4 regions of the Kitasatospora sp. NPDC094015 genome follow, and region 2 is predicted to be linked to each of the others. Evidence: riboswitches for the same ligand, from Rfam matches in the RefSeq annotation. Region 2 holds a riboswitch; each other region holds the start of a gene.
The links. Region 2 has a riboswitch for cyclic di-AMP ahead of ABT014_RS33400 (transglycosylase family protein). Riboswitches for the same ligand answer to the same signal wherever they lie in the genome.
Positions count from the first base shown of each region.

Region 1: another riboswitch for cyclic di-AMP. It lies ahead of ABT014_RS22145 (M23 family metallopeptidase); the one in region 2 lies ahead of ABT014_RS33400 (transglycosylase family protein).
Region 3: another riboswitch for cyclic di-AMP. It lies ahead of ABT014_RS00775 (glycoside hydrolase family 16 protein); the one in region 2 lies ahead of ABT014_RS33400 (transglycosylase family protein).
Region 4: another riboswitch for cyclic di-AMP. It lies ahead of ABT014_RS14760 (transglycosylase family protein); the one in region 2 lies ahead of ABT014_RS33400 (transglycosylase family protein).

Region 1 covers NZ_JBEOUL010000019.1:48,958-54,010, reverse strand. Annotated here, with positions in the region: gene tig (trigger factor) at 1-1,099, opposite strand, end outside; tRNA gene ABT014_RS22160 (tRNA-Pro) at 1,506-1,579, opposite strand; tRNA gene ABT014_RS22155 (tRNA-Gly) at 1,757-1,830, shown strand; gene ABT014_RS22150 (hypothetical protein) at 1,894-2,559, opposite strand; gene ABT014_RS22145 (M23 family metallopeptidase) at 2,807-3,751, opposite strand; cyclic di-AMP (ydaO/yuaA leader) riboswitch at 3,755-3,917, opposite strand; gene ABT014_RS22140 (DUF6348 family protein) at 4,414-5,053, shown strand, end outside.
Region 2 covers NZ_JBEOUL010000056.1:13,386-18,438, forward strand. Annotated here, with positions in the region: gene ABT014_RS33395 (hypothetical protein) at 1-1,336, opposite strand, end outside; cyclic di-AMP (ydaO/yuaA leader) riboswitch at 1,764-1,925, shown strand; gene ABT014_RS33400 (transglycosylase family protein) at 1,931-3,103, shown strand; gene ABT014_RS33405 (hypothetical protein) at 3,198-3,398, shown strand; gene ABT014_RS33410 (PP2C family protein-serine/threonine phosphatase) at 3,601-4,725, shown strand; gene ABT014_RS33415 (LacI family DNA-binding transcriptional regulator) at 4,744-5,053, opposite strand, start outside.
Region 3 covers NZ_JBEOUL010000001.1:172,333-177,385, forward strand. Annotated here, with positions in the region: gene ABT014_RS00760 (IclR family transcriptional regulator) at 102-896, shown strand; gene ABT014_RS00765 (antibiotic biosynthesis monooxygenase) at 941-1,243, opposite strand; gene ABT014_RS00770 (hypothetical protein) at 1,333-1,815, shown strand; gene ABT014_RS00775 (glycoside hydrolase family 16 protein) at 1,819-3,003, opposite strand; cyclic di-AMP (ydaO/yuaA leader) riboswitch at 3,007-3,174, opposite strand; gene ABT014_RS00780 (phenolic acid decarboxylase) at 3,423-3,752, shown strand; gene ABT014_RS00785 (alpha/beta hydrolase) at 3,745-4,866, opposite strand; gene ABT014_RS00790 (Pr6Pr family membrane protein) at 4,933-5,053, opposite strand, start outside.
Region 4 covers NZ_JBEOUL010000009.1:226,717-231,769, reverse strand. Annotated here, with positions in the region: gene ABT014_RS14790 (chitosanase) at 1-73, shown strand, start outside; gene ABT014_RS14785 (hypothetical protein) at 113-1,102, shown strand; gene ABT014_RS14780 (hypothetical protein) at 1,190-1,447, shown strand; gene ABT014_RS14775 (hypothetical protein) at 1,480-1,821, shown strand; gene ABT014_RS14770 (hypothetical protein) at 1,839-2,354, opposite strand; gene ABT014_RS14765 (LPXTG cell wall anchor domain-containing protein) at 2,466-3,092, opposite strand; cyclic di-AMP (ydaO/yuaA leader) riboswitch at 3,568-3,721, shown strand; gene ABT014_RS14760 (transglycosylase family protein) at 3,726-4,760, shown strand; gene ABT014_RS14755 (AEC family transporter) at 4,873-5,053, shown strand, end outside.

The DNA of each region.
Region 1 (5,053 bases), on a different contig from region 2:
CCACGATCTCGTCCAGCACGAACTGGGTCTTGATGCCCTTCTTGGCCTGCTCCTCGGTCTCCGCCAGGAAGTCCTCGAGGGACTTGTCCTGGGTGGCGAGGTACGCCTCCAGGTTCAGGCCCATGGGCTCCAGCTGGTGGTGCTCCAGGTTGTGGCGACGGGTCTCGATCTCGTCCTTGAGGAGCTTCTCCGGGTAGTCCATCTCGACCAGCCCGAGCAGCTCGTCCAGGACCTTCTCCTGCGCCTGGGTGGCCTGGTCGAACTCCTTCATGCGCTCCAGGCGCTTGCGGGAGTCGCCACGCAGCTCCTCCAGGGTGTCGAACTCGCTCGCCAGCTGGGCGAACTCGTCGTCCAGCTCGGGGAGCTCCTTCTCCTGGACGGCGGTCACGGTGACGGTGACCTCCGAGTCCTTGCCGGCCTGGGTGCCGCCCTTGAGGGTGGTGGTGAAGGTCTTGGTCTCACCGGCGGACAGGCCGATGACGGCCTCGTCGATGCCGTCCAGCAGGCGGCCGGAGCCGATCTCGTAGCTCACGCCGGTCGCGGTGCCGTCCTCCGGCACCTCGCCGTCGACCTTGGCCTCGAGGTCCACGACCACGACGTCCTCGGCGCCCGCGGCGCGCTCGACGTCCTTGACCGAGGAGAAGCGCTCGCGCAGCTGCTCCAGCGACTTCTCGATGTCCTCGTCGGAGACGACGACCGGGTCGACGACCACGCTGATCGAGGTGAAGTCCGGGAGAGCGATCTCCGGGCGGACGTCGACCTCGGCGGTGAACTTGAGGTCACCACCGTCGGCGAGCTTCTCGACACCCTCGATGTCGGTGATGTCGGGCTGGCCCAGGACGTCGATCTTGCCCTCGTCGACGGCCTGCGTGTAGAAGCGCGGCAGCGCGTCGTTCACGGCCTCTTCGAGCACCGCGGCACGGCCGAAGCGCTGGTCGATCACCTTGTTCGGGATCTTGCCCTTACGGAAGCCCGGGACGGTGACCTGCTGGTTGATCTTCTTGTACGCCGCGTCGAGGCTGGGCTTGAGCTCCTCGAAGGGCACCTCGACGGTGAGTCGAACCCGGGTCGGGTTCAGAGTCTCGACGGCGCTCTTCACGGTTAGGTCTCCTAGGGGCTTGCGGTCTGGTTGTCTCCGCCGGGACCGGGACGGCCGGGACGGCCGAGCTGGCTGGCGAGACGGGCGATGGGCGGTTGGAGCTGCATCTCCCGTACGGGGGTGGACGGTGAGCGTGACTCCTCGCCCTCGGGCGGCTGACCTGCGAGCATGCCACAGGTACTACCGCCAGCTGCCCATCCTACCGGTACGGCGAAAGCCCGACGCCAGGGCGCTGCCGCGGGGCCCCGCCGGAGGCCCGGACCGACCGGTCCGCGCACCCCTGGGCGGGCGGCCGTAGCCGCCGGGGCCGGGCAGGCCCGGTCACCGGGGACGGGCGGGCGCGACTGCCGGGCCGGACGACGAAACAGGGCCCCGTCCGCCGGACGAGACCCTGTCGCACACGATGTCGGGGTGACCGGATTCGAACCGACGGCCTTCCGCTCCCAAAGCGGACGCGCTACCAAACTGCGCCACACCCCGTAGTGCCGAGAGGAAGAGTACACGGCGGCCTCCCCCGGCCCGGCGCATTATGAACCCCCCGCCGGAGCGAAAGCGACGTGCACTCCACCGCCCCGACCAGGTACGCTAGCCCCGTCCTCCCGGCCGCACCCGGCCGAGGGGTCGCGTACAGTCGGACGTACCGTCAACTGCGCGCATGCGGGTGTAGCTCAATGGTAGAGCCCCAGTCTTCCAAACTGGTCACGCGAGTTCGATTCTCGTCACCCGCTCCACCACCTCGGCCCCGGGCCGGCGATCAACTCGCCGACCCGGGGCCGAAGTCGTGTGAGGGCCGGTCAGGTCTCCGGGCCCGTCCCGTGCCCGATCGGGCGGCCGTCGTCGCCGAGGTGCTCGCGACGCCAGATCTCCTTCCAGCCCCACGGGGTGGCCGGTACGAACCCGTGCCCGCGCCCGCACGGACACGGCGCCGGTGCCCATCCGCATCCGGCGCACAACTCGACCGAGCCGTGACCGGTCGGCAGCACCACCTGCGGCTCCTCGCTCCCGCAGGCCGGGCAGCCCGGTAGGTCGGCGCCGCCCAGGAGGGCGTTCTGCCGCCGGACGTAGTCGGGCAGCCGCAGCGACGGATGACGGCACGGATCGTCGTACCAGGCGCCGGTCGGGCCGCCCGCCCACCACCAGCCCCGCAGCCACCACGGCCGGGGCTCCGGTACGGCCCGGCGCCCGGCCCGCTTCTGCGCACGGCGCTGCGCCTCGAACTCCGCCGCCCGGGTACGCAACAGCTCCCGCGCCTCGTGCAGTTCCTCCACCGCCCGGACCAGCGCGGCCGGGTCCGCCGCCAGCCGCCGGGGGATCCGGGCGGTGAGCGTGAGGTGGTGGTAGGTCGCCCGCAGGCCGTACGGCGCGAAGAGGGTGAGGCAGGTGCGCAGCGCGCTGTGCCGGCGGTGGACGGGGAGCCGGGCGTCGTGCACGCGTGCCCGGTGGGTCAGGAAGCTGGTCATCCGCCGGGGGCTCCGGTCCTGACCGTCGGTGGATCGGTCAACTCGCCGGCCGGAGAGAGGAACTGGGACCTGGGTGGCATCACCCGGCGATCATGCCGGACCGGGACGCCGGCGCGCGACGGCATTGTGCTCCGCCCCGGCAAGGCCGTGCGCGACGCGGCGGCGGGTGTGCCGGAGGCCCGGCCCGGGACTTGGGGTCCTGGGCCGGGCCTGCGGCGGGTGTGGCGGGTGGGGTTCGATCCGGGGATCAGACCTTGACGCCGTGGGCGGCCAGGTAGGCCACCGGGTCGATGTCCGAGCCGTACGCCGGGCCGGTGCGGACCTCGAAGTGCAGGTGCGGGCCCGTGACGTTGCCGGTGGCGCCGGAGAGGCCGATCTGCTGGCCGGCGGTGACGGTCTGGCCGACCGTCACACCGATCGAGGACAGGTGGGCGTACTCCGAGTACTTGCCGTCGGCGTGCTTGATGACGACCTCGTTGCCGTAGGCGCCACCGTTGCCGGCGGAGACCACGGTGCCGGCCGCGATGGACTTCACCGAGGTGCCGGTGCCCACCACGAAGTCGACACCGGTGTGGTAGCCGGAGGACCAGTTGGAGCCGGCCTGGTGGTACGGGGTGCCGAGCGGGCCGTTGACCGGCGCGACGTAACCCGAGGTGGCGGGGGCCACGGCCGGGGCGGAGGCGGCGGGCGCCTCGGTCTTCGGGGCAGCCGGCTTGGGGGCGGCCGGCTTCGGGGTCTCGGCCTTGGGGGCCGGGGTGACCGGGGCGCGGTGCTCGGAGCGGGAGGCCGGGGCCTCGCTCTTCGGGGCGGCGGCCGGGGCGGCGGCCTGCTGGCCACCGACGGTCAGCTTCTGGCCCGGGAAGATCAGGTTCGGGTTGCCGCCGACGACCTGGCGGTTGTCCTGGTACAGCTTCTGCCAGCCGCCGTCGACGTGCTGGGCAGCGGCGATCTTGGACAGGGTGTCGCCGTGGACGACCTGGTAGCTGTGGTCGGCGGGGGCCTCGGCAGCGGCCGGCGCGGCCGGGGCGGCCTGCTCGGCAGCGGCGGAGACGGTGCCCTGGGCGTCGGCGGAGGTGTGGGCCGAGGCGGCGGTGACCGGAAGAGCGACGGCAGCGGTGACGACACCGGTGGCGACGGCAATTCGGGTCAGGCTGGACAGACGGGGACGACGGTGCTTGCCCTTACCGGACATTGAGCGGTTCCTCTCCGACGCCTACGAGGTGAGCTGTCGGGTTCGGACGGGAGATCGCCCGGCCGTGAAAAAGACACGGCTTCACCCCAAGCCGCACCGGAATTCCGGAAACGGCACTTACCTTGGGTCCCCCGCTCCTGCCGTGCACGGATGGTGTGCGTCGGCCCCGGGCAGCGGCAGGACTCGGCGTTCCACCCGGTGGCCCCGCCCGGCGTTTGCCGGGCAGGTCACGAAGCAAAACCTATGAGGCGCATACGGAGCAAGTGACGGCACGTAAGGAACGAAAGCGGACATAAGATCAACAAGGACGAAAGTCACGCTCTGCTGTGGCCGCAAGGCCCACCGCAGCCGAATTGCTCACCCGTCGCACATTTCCCGATGCACAGCGTGGCGAATTTCGCTTTCCGCACGTGCGGTACGACCGAGAGCGACGAAAACCCGCGGTTCGCGTGACTCCGGTCACCCCCTCCGGGCCCGGTCGGCCGCCGTCCACCGCTCCGCAGGCGCCGTTCGGAGCCGGTCCCGGCGCCCGCCGGCCCGGTTCGGGTTTCCCGCCGGGAGGCGGCGGCCGATAGCCTCATCGGTGTTCGATTTCCCCCACGCTTCGAGCTAGGAGCCGGCCTGTGGGCCCGCAGCACCGACTGGACGTCATACAGCGCAGCGTGATCCGCGAAATGGCGCGCTTCGGGCAGGGGTTCACCGTCGACGGCGAGCTGCTGCGGGGCCCCGGCAGTACGGCCGTCGCGGTCCGCGAGCACCCGGGCGACGGCGGCGCCGGTCATGTCGACCTCGGCTACGTGCTCCAACTCGGCCGCGCCGACGGGCCGGTGGTGTGGGACTGCGCGGCCGGGCTCGGGCGGACCGAGGAGGAGCAGCTCGCCAACGCCGTCCGGATGTGGGCGACCACCACCGCCGGCGCCGTGGTCGAACTGCTGGAGCGCCGGGGCGAGTACGCCGACCACTACCGGTCGGCGGAGCTGCCGGGCTGGCACGCGCTGCAGGGGCCGGCCGCCGTGTTCGGCTTCGGCTCCCGCGAGTTGGCCCACTGGCTGGCGGCGAACCAGCCGCTGACGGCGCTGGCCGAGAGCCTGCGAACGGAGCTGACCGGACCGCAGGTGAACGGGGTCAAGCTGTTCCTCGGCGGCCGGGTCGGCGAGGACGTCGCGGAGGTCCGGGTGAACGGGGTGGTCTGCGACCGCGCCTCGGCCGCGCTCCGCGCGCTGGACTGGCCCCGCGGCGAACGGCTGTGCTGGGCAAGGCTGTTCATCCTGCTGGTCGCGGAGGTGGCGGAGCAGCCGGCCG
Region 2 (5,053 bases):
GCCACTCGTACCCGGAGGCGCCGGTGGCGCCCTGGACGCCGACCGCCACGCAGCCGGTGGCCTTGCTCCCGCTGCCGGCGCCGAGGCTGAAGCCGGTCAGCCGGTAGCCGCGCGGGTTGGGTTCGAAGACCGTCCGGGAGGCGACGCAGGAGTCGTAGAGGATGTCGTCGGACGGCCCCTGCGGGGTGCGGGTGTCCTGCGGGCCGTCCCACCAGTAGGCGTCCTCCCAGGTGTTGTGGCTGATGCAGCTGCGGAAGGTGACGCCGTGGCTCATGTGCGGGACGAAGGCGTGGTTGCCCGCGTCGCGCACCACCACGCCCTCCACGACGGTGCCCCGGCTGGCGTCGGCGAGCATGTGGAAGTGGAGCCCGTAGCGGCCGAGCACCGGCTCGGTGACGGGCTTTCCGTTCCACTGCTCCTTGCCGTTGGTGCGCGGGCCGAGCCAGCGCAGCGCCGCGTGCCGCACGTCGGCGTGGCGGGAGCTGGTGAGGTGGATGTGGGCGCGGCCGTGCTCGGTGCCCTCCACCCGGACGTTGCGGGTCAGGTTGAGCACCTCGGCGCCGACGGTGACGCCGGCTCCGACCGCGACCCGCGGGTGGGCGTAGGTCAACGGGCCGTCAAGGACGACCGTGCTGCCGTTGACCTGACGCACCGTGCGCAGGTCGTACCGGGTGGAGAAGTCCTCGCTGTCGGGGGGCGCGGTCGGGGTGACGGCGAGTTCGTCGCCGGGCTGCCAGCCGCTCGGGGCGGCGGCCAGGGTGATGCTGGTGTCGCCCGCCTTGAGCGCGCCGGCGGCCCGCACCCAGGCCGTCCGGGGCGCGCCGTCCAGCCGCAGGTAGCCGGCGCCGGTCACCCACAGCCCGGTATCGGTGGGGACCACGGTCATCCCGCCGCCCTCGAACCGGCCCTCGTCCACGCCCGGGAACTTCAGGGTGTGCACCACCGTGCCGGTGGGCGCCAGGCTGAGGCTGCCGCGGACCTCGACGTTGCCGGCCGAGCTCAGGGTGAGGCTGCGGTCCTTGGCGAAGACCAGCGAGCCCGTCGGCTCGATCAGCAGCGAGCCCACCGCGGCGTCGCCGTCCAGCAGCACCTGGTCGGTGATCCGCACCGCCGACCTCGGCCCGGGCACCGCGCCGCCCCAGCCCGCCGGGTCGGACCAGTGCCGGCCGCCCTCGGGCACGGTGGGGGCGGGCTGCGGGGGCACGGGTGCGGCGCTGGCCGACGGGGACGGCGAGCCGTGCTGGTGGGTGCCGGGAGTCGCCCCGGCCTCGGTGCGGACCGGACCGGGACGCCGGGAGCCGACCGGCGCCTGCCGGAGGTACTCCTCGCCGGTCACCGCCGCGACGATTCCGACGGCCCCCCAGATCAGCAGCCTGCGCCGGGCGATACGTCCCTTATGGTCCGGTTCGGCCCGGTGCGAGCGGGGCCGGCGCGGCGGCGATGGCGGCTCGGCGCCGCCGTCGGACTCCGGCGGTCTCTCCTCGAACTCCATGATCGGTTACCCCTCCCCCAGGCCGCGGGCCGGCTCTGCCGACTGAAGCATAGGCAAGTCCCCCTCCGACAAAGGCTTTTGAGCGAAAGCGATTGAATATGAACGGGGCGAACTGGGTTTATCGATCTTTAATACCCGATCAAGGCGGTGTGATGGCGCTCACACATATTTGCGGTTTCAACTTGTCTCTGCCTAATGTCCTCCCACGTTCGTGGTCACACGGACCCAGCCACCCGGGACGCCGAGTCCTGCCGCCGGGTGGGCTGGCAGCGCTCGCAACGCACCACGGCAGGAGCGGGGGAACCAGGTAGGTCGCCCAGGAGCGGTACGCCAGTACCGGTCCGGGGCTTGGGGTGAAGCCGTATTCACGTACGGCCGGGCAACTCCAGCCCGAATCCGACAGCTCACCTCGTAGGCGTGGGAGAGGATCGCATCTTCATGCTGCCCATCAGCGCCTCCAAGCGCGCCCGCCGCATCATCGCCACCACCGGTGTCGTCGGCATCGGTCTCACCATCCCGTGCCTCACCGCCGGCTCCGCGTCCGCCGCCTCGGTCGCCACCTGGGACAAGGTCGCCCAGTGCGAGTCCTCCGGCAACTGGTCGATCAACACCGGCAACGGCTTCTACGGCGGCCTGCAGTTCACCTCCAGCACCTGGGCCGCCTTCGGTGGCACCGCGTACGCCCCGCAGGCCAACCAGGCCACCAAGGACCAGCAGATCGCCGTCGCCGAGAAGGTGCTCGCCTCCCAGGGCCCCGGCGCCTGGCCGGTGTGCTCCGTCCAGGCCGGTCTGACCAAGGGCGGCGAGGCCCCGCAGCTGAGCACCGGCGCCGCGGCCACCACCACCCAGACCGCACCGAAGCCCGCCGCCGCCCCCAAGCCGGCCGCCGCTCCGAAGCCCGCCGCGCAGAGCGCCGCGCCGCAGAGCACCCAGCAGCAGTCGACCGGCAAGCAGTGGACCGGCGACCGCCGCTGGGACGGCCACCAGGGCGCCCACGACTACACCGTGGTCGCCGGCGACTGGCTGTCGCAGATCGCCGAGAAGAACCACGTCCAGGGCGGCTGGGAGAAGCTCTACGAGCTGAACAAGTCGGTCCTGACCGAGGGCGCCGACCACATCTACCCGGGCCAGCACCTCTCGCTGGGCGGCGACACCCAGGCCGCCGCGCCGGCCGCCGCCAAGCCGGCCACCAGCGCCCCCGCCGCCGCGACCACCACCGCGGCCAAGCCCGCCGCCGCCACCCAGGCCACCGGCTCCAAGGCCGCCGCGGTCAACTTCGCGCTGTCCAAGGTCGGCCAGGCCTACGTCTACGGCGGCAGCAGCGACGGCGGCTGGGACTGCTCGGGCCTGGTCCAGGCGGCCTACCGCCAGGCCGGCATCTCGCTGCCCCGCGTCGCCGCGGACCAGGCGGACACCGCCACCCGCGTCTCGCTGGACAACCTGCTCCCGGGCGACCTGCTGTTCTGGTCCAACAACGGCAGCAACTCCGGTGTCTACCACGTCGCGCTCTACGTCGGTGACGGCAAGTACGTCGAGGCCGCCAACCCGAGCGCCGGCGTGCGGACCGAGACCATCGCCGACTGGGCCCCGGACTTCGCGGGCCGGATCTGATCCAGGATCCACCGGGCCGCGGCCCTCGGAGACCTTTCCGGTTCCGGGGGCAGCGGCCTAGGCTGAGGCGGGTCGACTCCGAGGAGCACCCGCCATGGCCAAGGTCACCATCACCCTCGACGCCGATCTCGCGATCGAGGTGATGCTCCAGTCCGGCACGAGGAATCCGCAGGACGCGGTCGAGCTGATCGTCCGTGACTACCTCGACCGCACCCGGCGCACCGAGGCGCGGACCGGCGACGCGGCCGACCAGCAGCGCCTGAACCACCGCAGGCCGGTCGTCGAGGAGGGCTGAGGAGCCGGACCCGACGCCCCCACCCCCGAAGACGTGCGCGACGGCCCGGAGACCTCCCGTCCCCGGGCCGTTCGCCGTGTCCGGACCGGGCCCGCACCCGGCCGGGGGCCGTCCCGGGCCGGGTGTGTTGCCGCCGGGTGGTCCGGGCCCCCGACGGCTAGAGTCGGGGCAGATGGCCCACCGGACGGGATCGTGATCGCCCATGGCGTCGACTTCCACGCAGTGGCCCCGCTACGTGCGGGCGGCCCCGTGGGCGCTGCTGGTCGCGGGCCTGGTCTGGGACGCCCTCTCCCCCGCCGACTACTGGGGCGACCCGATGGTGGCTGCGGCCTCCGTGCTCGCGGGCGCGCTGCTGTCGCTGCGCGACACGGTCGCGGTCGGCGCGGCCGTCCTGATCGGGATCCTGGTGCTGACCGTGCTCGACGGTTCGGTCGGTACCACCGCCGGCTACCTGGAACTGGCCAACACCGCGTTCGCCGCCCTGATCGGGATCTGGGTCAACCGGGTGGTGGCCCGGCACGGGCGCCGGCTCCAGGCGGTCCGCTCGGTGGCCGAGGCCGCCCAGCAGGCGGTGCTGCCCGCGCCACCCGCCCGGGTCGGCCGGCTGGAGGTGGCCGCCCGCTACCGCGCCGCCCACACCGAGGCGCTGATCGGCGGTGACGCGTACGCGCTGCAGCGGACCCCGTTCGGGGTGCGGGCGTTGATCGCGGACGTCCGCGGCAAGGGGTTGCCGGCGGTGGCCGCCGTGTCGGTGCTGCTGGGAGCGTTCCGGGAGCACGCCGACGGACTGCCCGACCTCGGCGCGGTCGCCGACGGCCTGGAGCACTCCCTGACCAGGGAGGTCGCCGGGAGCGCCGAGGAGCTGCGGATGGAGGGCTTCGTCACCGCGCTGCTGGTGGAGTTCGCGCCCGGGAGCGGCGGTGGGCTGCGGCTGCTGAACTGCGGGCACCCCGGACCGTACCTGCTGTCCGCCGACGGCCGCCGGGTGCGCCGGCTCGACGCCCGGGAGCCGGGACTGCCGCTGGGGATGGGCGGGCTCGGGCTCGCGCGGCCGGCGGTCGAGGAGTGGCCGTTCACCACCGGGGACACGCTGCTGCTGGTGACCGACGGGGTGACCGAGGCGCGGGACGGCGCGGGACGGTTCTACGACCCGGCGGTCGGCCTGGCCGGCCGGGGTCCGTTCGACCGCCCGGACCGGGTGATCGACACCCTGCTCCGGGACGTCGACCGGTGGACCCGCGGCCCGCGCGACGACGACATGGCCGTCCTGGCCCTGACCGAATCGGGGCCGACGGCTCCCGCCGGCCCCAACTCCCCGCTGCGTTAGGCCCCGTCGGGCAGGCCGCTACCGGCCGCCCGCGATCGCCCCGGTGGAGCCGCGCATCACCAGCTCGGGCTGGAACATGTACTCGGCGCGCTGCGCGAGGTTGCCGCCGACCTCCTCCAGCAGGGCGTCGACGGCCGCGGTGGCCATCGCCTCCACCGGCTGGCGGATGGTGGTCAGCGGCGGCTCGGTGAAGGCGATCAGCGGCGAGTCGTCGAAGCCGACCACCGAGACGTCGTGCGGCACGGACAGGCCGCGGCGCCGTACCGCGCGGATCGCGCCGAGCGCCATCATGTCGCTGCCGCAGACGATCGCGGTGCAGCCCTTGTCC
Region 3 (5,053 bases), on a different contig from region 2:
TCTGTAGGGTGGAGAGTAGTTTCCGCGATACAGAATTTCAACGGTTTGTTGAGCTAGATCGCTGGGACTCTACTCCTCCTCCCACAGTGAAGGGAACGCCGGTGGCCAGCACCCCCGCCGCAGCACCGACAGGCACCGAACGCGCCGCCGGTGGCGTGCAGTCGGTCGAGCGCGCCTTCCAACTGCTGGAAGCGCTTGCCGACTCCGGCGGCATCGCGACCCTGAGCGAGCTGTCGACCACCTCCGGCCTGCCGATGCCCACCATCCACCGGCTGATCCGTACCCTCGTCCAGCAGGGATATGTCCGCCAGGACACCGCCCGCCGCTACACCCTCGGCCCGCGGCTGATCCGGCTCGGCGAGACCTCCGGCCGGCTGCTCGGCAGCTGGGCCCGCCCCTACCTGGCCGAGCTGATGGAGGCCACCGGCGAGACCGCCAACCTGGCGGTGCTGGAGGGCGGCGAGGTGGTCTACGTCGGCCAGGTGCAGTCCCGCCGCTCGATGCGGATGTTCACCGAGGTCGGCCGCCGGGTGCAGCCGCACTGCACCGGCGTGGGCAAGGCGCTGCTGGCCCAGCTGCCCGAGGAGGAGACCCGGGCGCTGCTCGGCCCGCAGCCGCTCCAGGCGCACACCCCGTACACCGTGACGGACCCTCAGGAGCTGCTCGCGCAGCTGGCGCACGCCCGCGAGGTCGGCTACGTGGTGGACGACCAGGAGCAGGAGATCGGCGTGCGCTGCATCGCGGTCGCGGTGCCCGGCGCACCGACCCCGACCGCGCTCTCGGTGTCCGGCCCGGAGGCCCGGATCCGGGCGCTGGAGGCGGCGGCGGGCAGTGCCGCGCTGGTCCCGGTGATGCGCCAGATCGCCCTCCGGCTGGGCCAGGTGCTCGCCCCCTGAGCCCACCCGGTGCGTGACCGGGCTCGGCCTGCCGCGGGCCTGGCTCAGCCGGTGCCGGAAGCGTCCGCCGTGAGCAGGAAGACGGCCAGGTCGGGTTCGGTGCCGGCCTCGCGGAACAGCCGGGGGGCGGCGGCCATCCGCGGGTCCGCCCGCACCGCCTCCAGCGCGGCCATGTCCCGCCACAGGCTCTGCACCCGCCAGTGCCGGTCCGGCCCGCGCAGCAGTTCGGTGCGCAGCAGCCCCTCCGGCAGCTCCCCGGTGACCAGGGCCCGGTACGACGCCACGAACCCGCCCTCCCGGTCCGCGGCGATCCGTCCGCTGACCTCGCTCAGCACCCGCTCCGACACCCGTGCCTCCTCGGCTCGTCCCACTCGGCTCGCTACCGTGAGTATCGGTCCGTACGGCGAGCGGTGGGAGGTCCGAGGTGGCCAGGCGGGTGACGGCGCGCGCGGCGGCGCGGACGGCGGGTGCGGTGGCGGCGGCGCTGCTGGCGGTCGGCGGAGCGGCCGGCCCGGCGGTCGGGGCCGCCCCCGGCGGCTCGGACCTGCGGGTGGTCCGGCTGGACCCGGACCCGGCCGCGCCGGGCGGCACCACCACCCTGCACGGCTTCGTCGCCAACGGCGGGCCGGACCGGACCGCCGCGGGCTTCACCGTGCTGGCCGAGCTGCCGGCCGGGTTCACCTTCGAGGGGCCGTTCTTCCCCGACTCCTGCACCACCTCCGGCGCCGGGCACCTGCTGCGGTGCACCTTCCCCGCAGGCCTGGGCGCCGGGCGCAGCGCGACCGTCCTGGCGCCGGTCCGGGTGGCACGCGAGGTGCCCCCCGGCACACGGGCCGAGGGGCACCTGCTGGTGTCCGGCGCCGACGACCGCCACCCGGCGGACGACGGCACGCCGTTCACGCTGAGCGTGCCGGCGTGAGGGTCAGCGGTAGACCCGGACGTAGTCCGCGGCGAAGGTGATCGGCGCGGTGCCGGTGGGCGCGGGGTGGTACTGGCCGGCGCTCAGCGACAGGTTGAGGATCAGGTACGCGGACCAGTTGGTGCCGACCCCGGTGTTGTCGGAGAAGACCTTGGTGCCGTTGACGTACCAGTCGACCGAGTCGGCGCCGTAGTAGGTGCCGATGGTGACCCACTTGTCCTTGCCGATCGCGTTCGCGTCGGTGACGTACTTGGAGCCGGACTTGACGTGGTTGGTCAGCTCCAGCAGGTTCGGGTTGTCGGGGTGGTACTCGAAGGAGTCGATCTCCCCGTTGCCGTTCTTCCAGGTCCACAGCGCCGGCCAGGCGCCGGTGCCGGCGGGCAGCTTGACCCGGGTCTCGGCGTAGTCGCCGGTCTTCACCTGGAAGCCCTCGGCGGAGTACTCGGTGGTGAGCAGGCCGGTGTCCCAGGCCTGCTTGCCGTTCTCCAGCTTGTTGGCGCCCGGCTTGGCGGTGAAGGTGGCCTGCCCGCCGGAGACGCTGACGCCGCTCGGGCTCAGCCAGTCCAGCTTGTTGTCGTCCGGGTTGTGGGTGCCGTAGCGGTAGGAGCTGCTGCGGTCGGTGGTCCAGCGGGTCTTGGACAGGCTGTCGAACTCGTCCGACCAGGTCAGCGCCTTGCCCGCGACCGGCGCGCCGGTGCCGGGGGTGGGGGTCGGCGTCGGGGTCGGCGTGGGCGTCGGCGTGGGCGTCGGGGTGGGAGCCGGGGTCGGCGTGCCGGTGCCGGCCGCGGCCACCGTCAGGGTCTGCGCGGGCAGGTTGTGCCAGGCGTTCGCGGAGTCCTGCCAGAAGCCGAACTCGGTGTAGGTGCCGGCCGGCAGGGTGCGGGCGGCGCTGGTGAAGGTGGTGCCGCCCGGGCAGATCTGCACGTTGGCCGCGTTGCCCGGGAAGTCGAGGTTGTGGCCGGCCGCGTCGCGGACGCCGACGCCGACGGTCTTGGCGGTGAAGCAGCCGGAGGAGTGCAGCGTGAGGCCGGCCTTGGCGGCGGTGCCGGCGGCCATCGCCGTCGGGCCGAGGCGGTCCTGGGTGACCGTGGGGCCGGCCGCCTGGGCCTGGCCGACCAGCGGGATGCCGGCCAGCACGGTGGCGCCCGCGAGCAGGCCGAGGCGGGCGGGGGTGGGGGAAAGTCGCATGGGGGATTTCCTCTGCGACGCCTGCGAGGTGAGCTGTCGGGTTCGGGCACGAGGCTGCCCGGCCGCCTGTGGTGCGGCTTCACCCCAAGCCGCGCGGACCGCTCCTGGGCGGAGCGGGGCACGGCACGTACCTGGTTCCCCCGCTCCTGTCCATGACGGTGCTCGAGTGACCGCCCTCGGGTGGACAGGACTAGGCGTCCCGACGGCGGGTCTGCCCAGCCGGGCATCCCGTGCAGGCTAGGCAGACGGATCGCACACGGACAACGAGACGTCCCTCACACCGGCGCCCGCCGGGAACTCTCCGTAGGGCAGCGGTTCACCGGCGGACCGGTCTGCGGCGACCGCGCGTCCGCTAGGTTTGGGGTGCGGCCGGGGCCCGGCCGCACCCGCCGCCGACCGATCAGAGGATCACCCCTGAGATGACCGCGCCCCTGCCTGGCTTCGCCGGACGTACCTACCTGTTCGACGTCGACAACGGCGCCTCCTTCCGCAACTCCTACTCCGCCGACGGGACGCGGCTGCGCTGGGAGGGCCTCGGCGAGTCGGCCGGGCAGTGGGAGGACGTGCGGCTGCACGTCGCCGAGGTGGGCCCGCAGGTCTACTTCGTCAGCTGGACGGAGCAGAGCGGCATCACCGTGAGCCACGTGATGGACCTGAACGCGCTGACCGTCCGCGTCTTCTGGACGTACGAGGGCGAGGGTGGCCGGTTCGGCGAGCTGCACACCGGGAAGCTCCGGCCGCTCAGCTGACCCGCAGGCGCCCGGCCAGCCACTCCAGCGCGGCCGGCAGCAGCAGTCCCCAGGTCCGGAAGTTGTGGCCGCCCTCCGGCACCGTGGCGGTGGCCAGCGACATCGGGGCCCGCACCGCGGCGGCGAACGCCCGGGTGTCCGCGAGGTAGTCGCCGTCACCGCGTTCGGCCCCGGCCAGCAGCACCGCGATGCCGGGCGGCGGCAGGTGCCCCAGCCGCCACAGCAGGTCGGCCTCCTCCCGGCGGCGCGGGCTGCCGCCGAACAGGTCGCCGGTGGTGGCGTCCTCGGCGGCCCGGTAGTAGCCGGAGAGCGCGACGGCGCTCGGGAAGACCTCGGGGTGGCGCATGGCGAGCTTCAGCGCGCAGTAGCCGCCGGTCGAGTTGCCCATCACCGCCCAGGAGCGCGGGTCGGGCGAGATCCGGAAGCCGGCCGCGACCGCGGCCGGCACGTCGCGGGCCAGGTAGGTCTCGGCCCGGGCCCCGCCCGGGGCGTCCTCGCACTCGGTGTCGGCGGGCATCGCGGGGGACGGCCGCAGCAGCACCAGCACGGTGGGCGGCATCCGCCCGGCCAGGTTGAGCCGCAGCGCCGCGCCGGGGTAGTTCAGCCGGGTGATCAGGTTCCGGGCGTCCCCGGGGAAGCCCGTCATCACCAGGACGGCGGGGAAGCGGCGGCCGGCGTACTCGGGCCGGAAGTACTGCGGCGGCAGGTAGACGTACCCGTCGGTGCTCAGCCCCGAGCGCGGGCCGGTGATCCGTACCGCCTGGATCTCGCCGGAGGCGGCGGGCTCCCGGCCGACCGCGCCGCCGCCGCGCACCGGCTCGCGGCCGAGCACCCGCAGCCCGTCGCCCGGGGCTCCGGTGGTCACCGTGACCGGTCCGCCCGGCGCGGTGCCGAGCAGGTCGTCCCAGCTGCCGTAGAAGGAGAACCAGTCGTTCGCGGCCAGCCCGAGCGCGAGCAGCAGCGCCAGCTGGGTGGCCAGCAGCGCCGCGATCCGCCCGGCCACCGCGCGCGGGCCGGGGGCGGCCAGCCGGGGCCAGCCGCGCACCGTCGCGGCGGCCACCAGCAGGGCCGCCAGGACGGCGATCGCCAGCACCTTGTGGCTGGTCAGCCCCATGCGGTGGTGCTCCCTCGGTTCGCGCCGGTACGGGGGGGTGCGGGGGGGTGCGATCGGTCGGCCGGCTCAGCCGGGGTCGCCGGCCGGCTCGGGCGTGCTCCTGGCGTGCCGACCCCGGGGGGTGCGGCGGGCGCGGAACCGGTTGCCGAGCCAGACCAGCGCGGCGGCCACCGCCACGAACAGCGCC
Region 4 (5,053 bases), on a different contig from region 2:
GGCCGGCAACCTCGACCTCCGGACCCCGCTGGTGTGGAAGGTCTACGGCGAGAGCTTCCACATCGACAAGTAGCCGCCCCGCCACCCGCCCCACCACCGCAGAGGGACCGCCATGCCCGATCCACGACCGCGCGACACCGCCTGCCACGAGCTGCTGCTCGCCCTGGCGGGCCGGATCCCCGACGCGCCGCTGCGATCGGCCCGGCTCGCCCTCGCCGACGGCGGGGTGCGCACCGCCACCGCCCTCGTCCTGGCCGAACTCGCCGGACGGGGACGGCCGGTGACGCCGGACGAGCTGGCCACGGCGGCCGCTCTGGTCGGCGCCGAACTCGCCCCGGACGACTTCCTCACGGTCGCGCTGCGCCCCGATCCGCTGCACGACTTCACCGAGTACGGCGACGGGGCGCAGCTCGCGGCGGACCTCCTCGACGAAGCCGTGCTGCTCACCGCGGAGACCTGCGCCGACCAGGTCACCGGCGTGTGGCGGTGCTGGCGCCGGGCCCTGTTCGCGGACGAGCCGGACCGCCGCGTCTACCTGGTGCAGGCCGAACACCCCGACGACGCCCCGCTGCTGGCCGGTACCTTCCACGAGGCGCTGACGGCGGTCGGCGACGACCGGGCGGGCGTCGAGGTGATCGCGATCGGCGCCGAGGCGACCGGGTACCAGCGGCTGGCCCTGGACCGCTCGCTGCTGCTGTGGGCGGCGGCGGCCACCGACGGGCCGGAGTTCGAGGTCGCCCGCGTCTTCGACCACGCCGACCCGGAGCTCGGCCCCGGCTTCCGCCCCGACCACCCGCTGCTCCCCGAGGGCCCCGACCGCGACCGGGTGCTCGCCCACCTGGCCGCCGGCCGCCCGCTGCTCAGCACCACCGCCCGGATGCCCGACCCGCTGGACCCGACGGCCGGCGAGGTGGTCCCGAGCGGCTTCCGCACCGACGGCCACTGGATCTGGACCGAGGCCGTCGGCTACTTCCTCACCCGCCACGGCCTGGCTCCCGACCCGGCCCTGCTCGCCCACATCCGCACCCACACCGCCCCGCCCCCGGACGACACCACCGTCACCCGCGCCCTCGACTTCCTGCTCCACCCCGAGGCGGCGTAGCCCGTACCCGCGCGGGTGGCCGGAGGAACGCTGGACGGGTACGGGTGCGTACCCGTACCCTCGGGCGTACACCGGAAGGAGCATCCGATGGCCGACGCCAACGTGCGCATCCCCGCCGAGGCCCGCGACCGCCTCGCCGAGGTCGCCGCCGCCGAGCACCTCTCGCTGCGCGCCTATCTGGCCCGCCTCGCCGAGACGGTCCTCACCCCCGCCGAGCGCGCCGAGCGGGCCGAGCAGGCCCGCCGGAAGCTCCAGGCGTGGAACGGGTACGACCCCTCCGCCACCCGGACCGAGGAGCTGGACGCCGAGCTCGACCGGCGCCTGGCCGAGGCGGACGGCCGGTGACCGAACTCCACGTGGTCCTGGACGAGACCGCGATGGTCGCCGCCGGCCGCGGCAACCCCCTCGCCTCCCGCCTCATCCACCGGGCCCACGCCGAGAACGGCTGGCACCTCTACGCCCCCGCCTGCGCGCTCGTGGAGGCCGACCGCGCGCGCCCCGGCACCGCCGAGCACCTCGCCGCGCTGCCCGCCGTCATCGTCCTCGAACTCGACCTCGCCGCCGCCCTGGCGGTCGCGGCAGGGACCACCTGGGGACGGGACCACTGCCGGTACGCGGCGACACCCACCCCCGAACGGCCGGACGGCGCCCTGATCGCCACCGTCGACCCGGGCCGCTGGAAGGACGAGCCGGTCCGGCTCATCGATCTCACTGCCTGACCGAGGGCGACTCCCGCCTACCCCCAGGAGCCCGCGGTGCCGGTGGTACCCGTGCTGCGGCCGGTCTCCGTGCCACGCGTCTCCGTGCTGCGGCGGGTGGGCGCCGGGATCGGGCCGAGGTCGGGGTCGGAGCTGGTGCGGGTGGTCGGGGCGGCGGCCGTGACGGGTGCGTCCTGGGGAGCGCGGCGGGGCGCCTCGGTGCCGAGCGCCTCCAGGCGGACCACGAAGTTGCGGACACTGGTGTCGTGCGGGTGCTGCGGCCACCGGACGTCCTTGGCGTGCACCACCCGGCTGCGCCGGCCGCCGTGCGAGGAGAGCGGTCCGGGCACCACCTTCACGTCCGGCCGCCAGCCGAGGCCCGGGTAGAGGTGCTCCAGGACCAGCTCCCAGGAGTCCTCCCGGACGTCGAGGAACTCCCCGACCCGGCCCGCCACCACCTGGCTGCCGTACGGCGTCCGCACCACCGCCCGCTGTTCGAAGTCGGCGTCCTTGCCGACCACGGTGATCCGCCACGGGCCGTCGAATCGCAGCATGGGTGTCCTCCTGGGCTTGCGGTCCGGGCGCACGACCGCGCCCGTCCAGGAGTACGGGCCGCCGGGTCGCGGCGGTTCGCCACGTCCCGACGGCCCGTCCGGGTCGTCCGCTCAGTTGCCGTGCCGGCCCTTGCGCCGGGCGGCGACCAGCACCCCGACGCCGACCAGCACCGCGCCGCCGCCGACGGCCGCGATCAGACCGCCGTTGCTGCCGCCGCCGGTCTCGGCCAGCTTCGGCTTGTCGGGCGTGGCGGACCCGCTCGGGGTCGGCGTGCCGGAGGTCGGCGTGGACGGCGAGGCGGCCGGGACGGACGCGCTGGGCGACGGGGTGCCGCTCGGCGGCGGGGTGGGCCTGCCGCTCGGCGGCACCGACGGGCTCGGCGGGGTGGACGGCGGGGTGCAGAGCGGCACGTCGGCGATCTTCTTGTCGACGTGGGTGTCCGCCAGCGTGTAGCGCCAGGTGTCGCCCTTGCCGGTGTAGCCGACGGTCAGCTTGACGGTGCCGTGGGCGTCCACGGTGCCGGTGTACTTCTCGTCGCTGCCCTGGCGGGCGAAGGTGTAGTCGCCCTTGGCCTTGTAGTTGTTGCCGAGCACGACCTGGACGTGGGTCTCGTCGGTCCGGCAGCCGACGGTCAGCGCGGCGTCGCTCGGGTGCCAGGCGAACGCGGTGCCGGAGCCCGCCGCGGCGAGCGCGGCGACCGCGCAGCCCACGACGACAGCGGATCGGACCTGCTTCATGTACGCATCTCCTTCAGGTCCCGGGAGGCGGGACGGAGTTCTCCGGGATTCGGTGGACCGGATTCGATGGACCAGCACGGGCCGCCGCCCCACCCCGGCCGGTCCTGCCGACCGGGCGCAGCGACACGTCAACCCGTCCTACGGCTGCGCCCGGTCGCCGGGTTCAGCCGCGGGGCCCGCCGGGGGCCGGCCGCACCGTGGCCTGCGTCACGCCGGTCGGCGCCGGTCCGCACCCTGCCGGTCGCCCCTGGTGGACGGTGCGACGGCGAACCTCCGGTGCCGCCCCGGGGTGCTTCCGGCACGCCCGCGAGCGCAGGTCAGGAGGGTCTCGGCCACCAAGGCACAAGTAATTCGTGATGATTGTGTGATGCTCAGTATGCAGGCTTGTTATTGAGGCGTTGATCCCTCTAATCTCCGGTTCAGTCCGCTGCTGCGGACTCCCGGTGACACGGCACGCCCAACCCTGCCCACCGCGTGACCGGGACGACCGAAAGACCCTGGGCAGGGGCGGGGGACCCAGGTTCTTTCGCCGATCCCCCTCGGCTTGGGGTGAAGCCGCGCAGCGCGCGGCCGGGCCACCTCCCGGTCCGAACCCGACAGCTCACCTCGCAGGCGTGCGGAGAGGGATATCTGATGGTCTTTTCGGGCTCCGGTCGTCACCGTCGTCCCACCCAGACCGATCGCGCCGTCGCGGCCGCCGGTGTGGCGGGGGTCGGGCTGGCCCTGCCGCTGCTGACCGCGACCGGGGCGCACGCCGCCACGCCGGACACCTGGCAGGCGGTCGCGCAGTGCGAGACGGGCGGGAACTGGACGGTCGACCCGGGCACCGGGCGCTACGGCGGCCTCGGGCTCACCCTGCGGACCTGGGTGGCGTACGGCGGCGACGAGTTCGCGGCGCAGCCCGACCACGCCACCCCGCAGGAGCAGATCACCGTCGCGGAGCGACTGCTCGCCGGGCACGGCCCGAGCCTGTGGCCCACCTGCGGCCCGGCCGCCGGCCTGCCGGCCGCGCAGACCCCGGCGCCCACCAGCACGCCCGAGCCCACGCCGGCCCCGAGCACCTCGGCACCGGTCCGCGGCGACGGCGGCGTGGTCCCGCAGTTCCCGCTGCCGTACCTGACCTCGCAGCCCTCCGTCCCGACCGAGGGCAACGGCACCACCGCCCCGGTCCCGCCGGCCGGCCAGGACCAGCCCGCCGGCCGGCCCGGCACCCAGCCGTCCGGCCAGCCGAGCACGCTGCCGGGCACGCCGACCGGCCAGCCCACCGGCGACCCGACGGCCACCACGCCGGTCACCACCCCGGACCCGACCGCGACCGTCCCCGGCACGCCGGTCAGCCCCTCGCCGTCCGGCACCCCGACCACCGGCGACCTGCCCGTGCCGGGCGCCACCGGCACCACCGCGCCGACCACCGGCCTGCCGGTCGACCCCGCCACCACCCCCGCCCCGACGACGGCCGCCACGCCCGACCCGGCCGCCACGACCCCGGTCGCCGCCACCACCCCGGCGCCCGCCACCACCTACACGGTGGCCCCCGGCGACACCCTCTCCACCATCTCCAACAGCCTGACCCTGGGCGGCTGGCAGCACCTGTACGACAACAACTCCCCGACGGTCGGCGGCAACCCGGACCTGATCCACCCCGGCCAGGTGCTCACCCTCCCCTGAGCCGTCCGGACTTCCGGGCGGGGCCGGCACCGGCCCCGCCCGGAAGCGTGACGGGCGGCCCTGGCAGACTGCCGCCGGCGGCCCGTACCGGACGATCAGCACCCGAGGTTCCATGCAGCACCTGCTCACCGGCTTCACGCCGATCTGGGTGCTCACCGCGGTCGGGTACCTGGTCGCCCGCACCGGGCTGCTCGGCCCGCAGGCGGAGGCGGTGCTCGGCCGGTTCGTCTTCCACGTGGCCATGCCCGCCGCGCTGTTCACGATGCTCGCCGGGGCCCGGCTGGACACCTTCG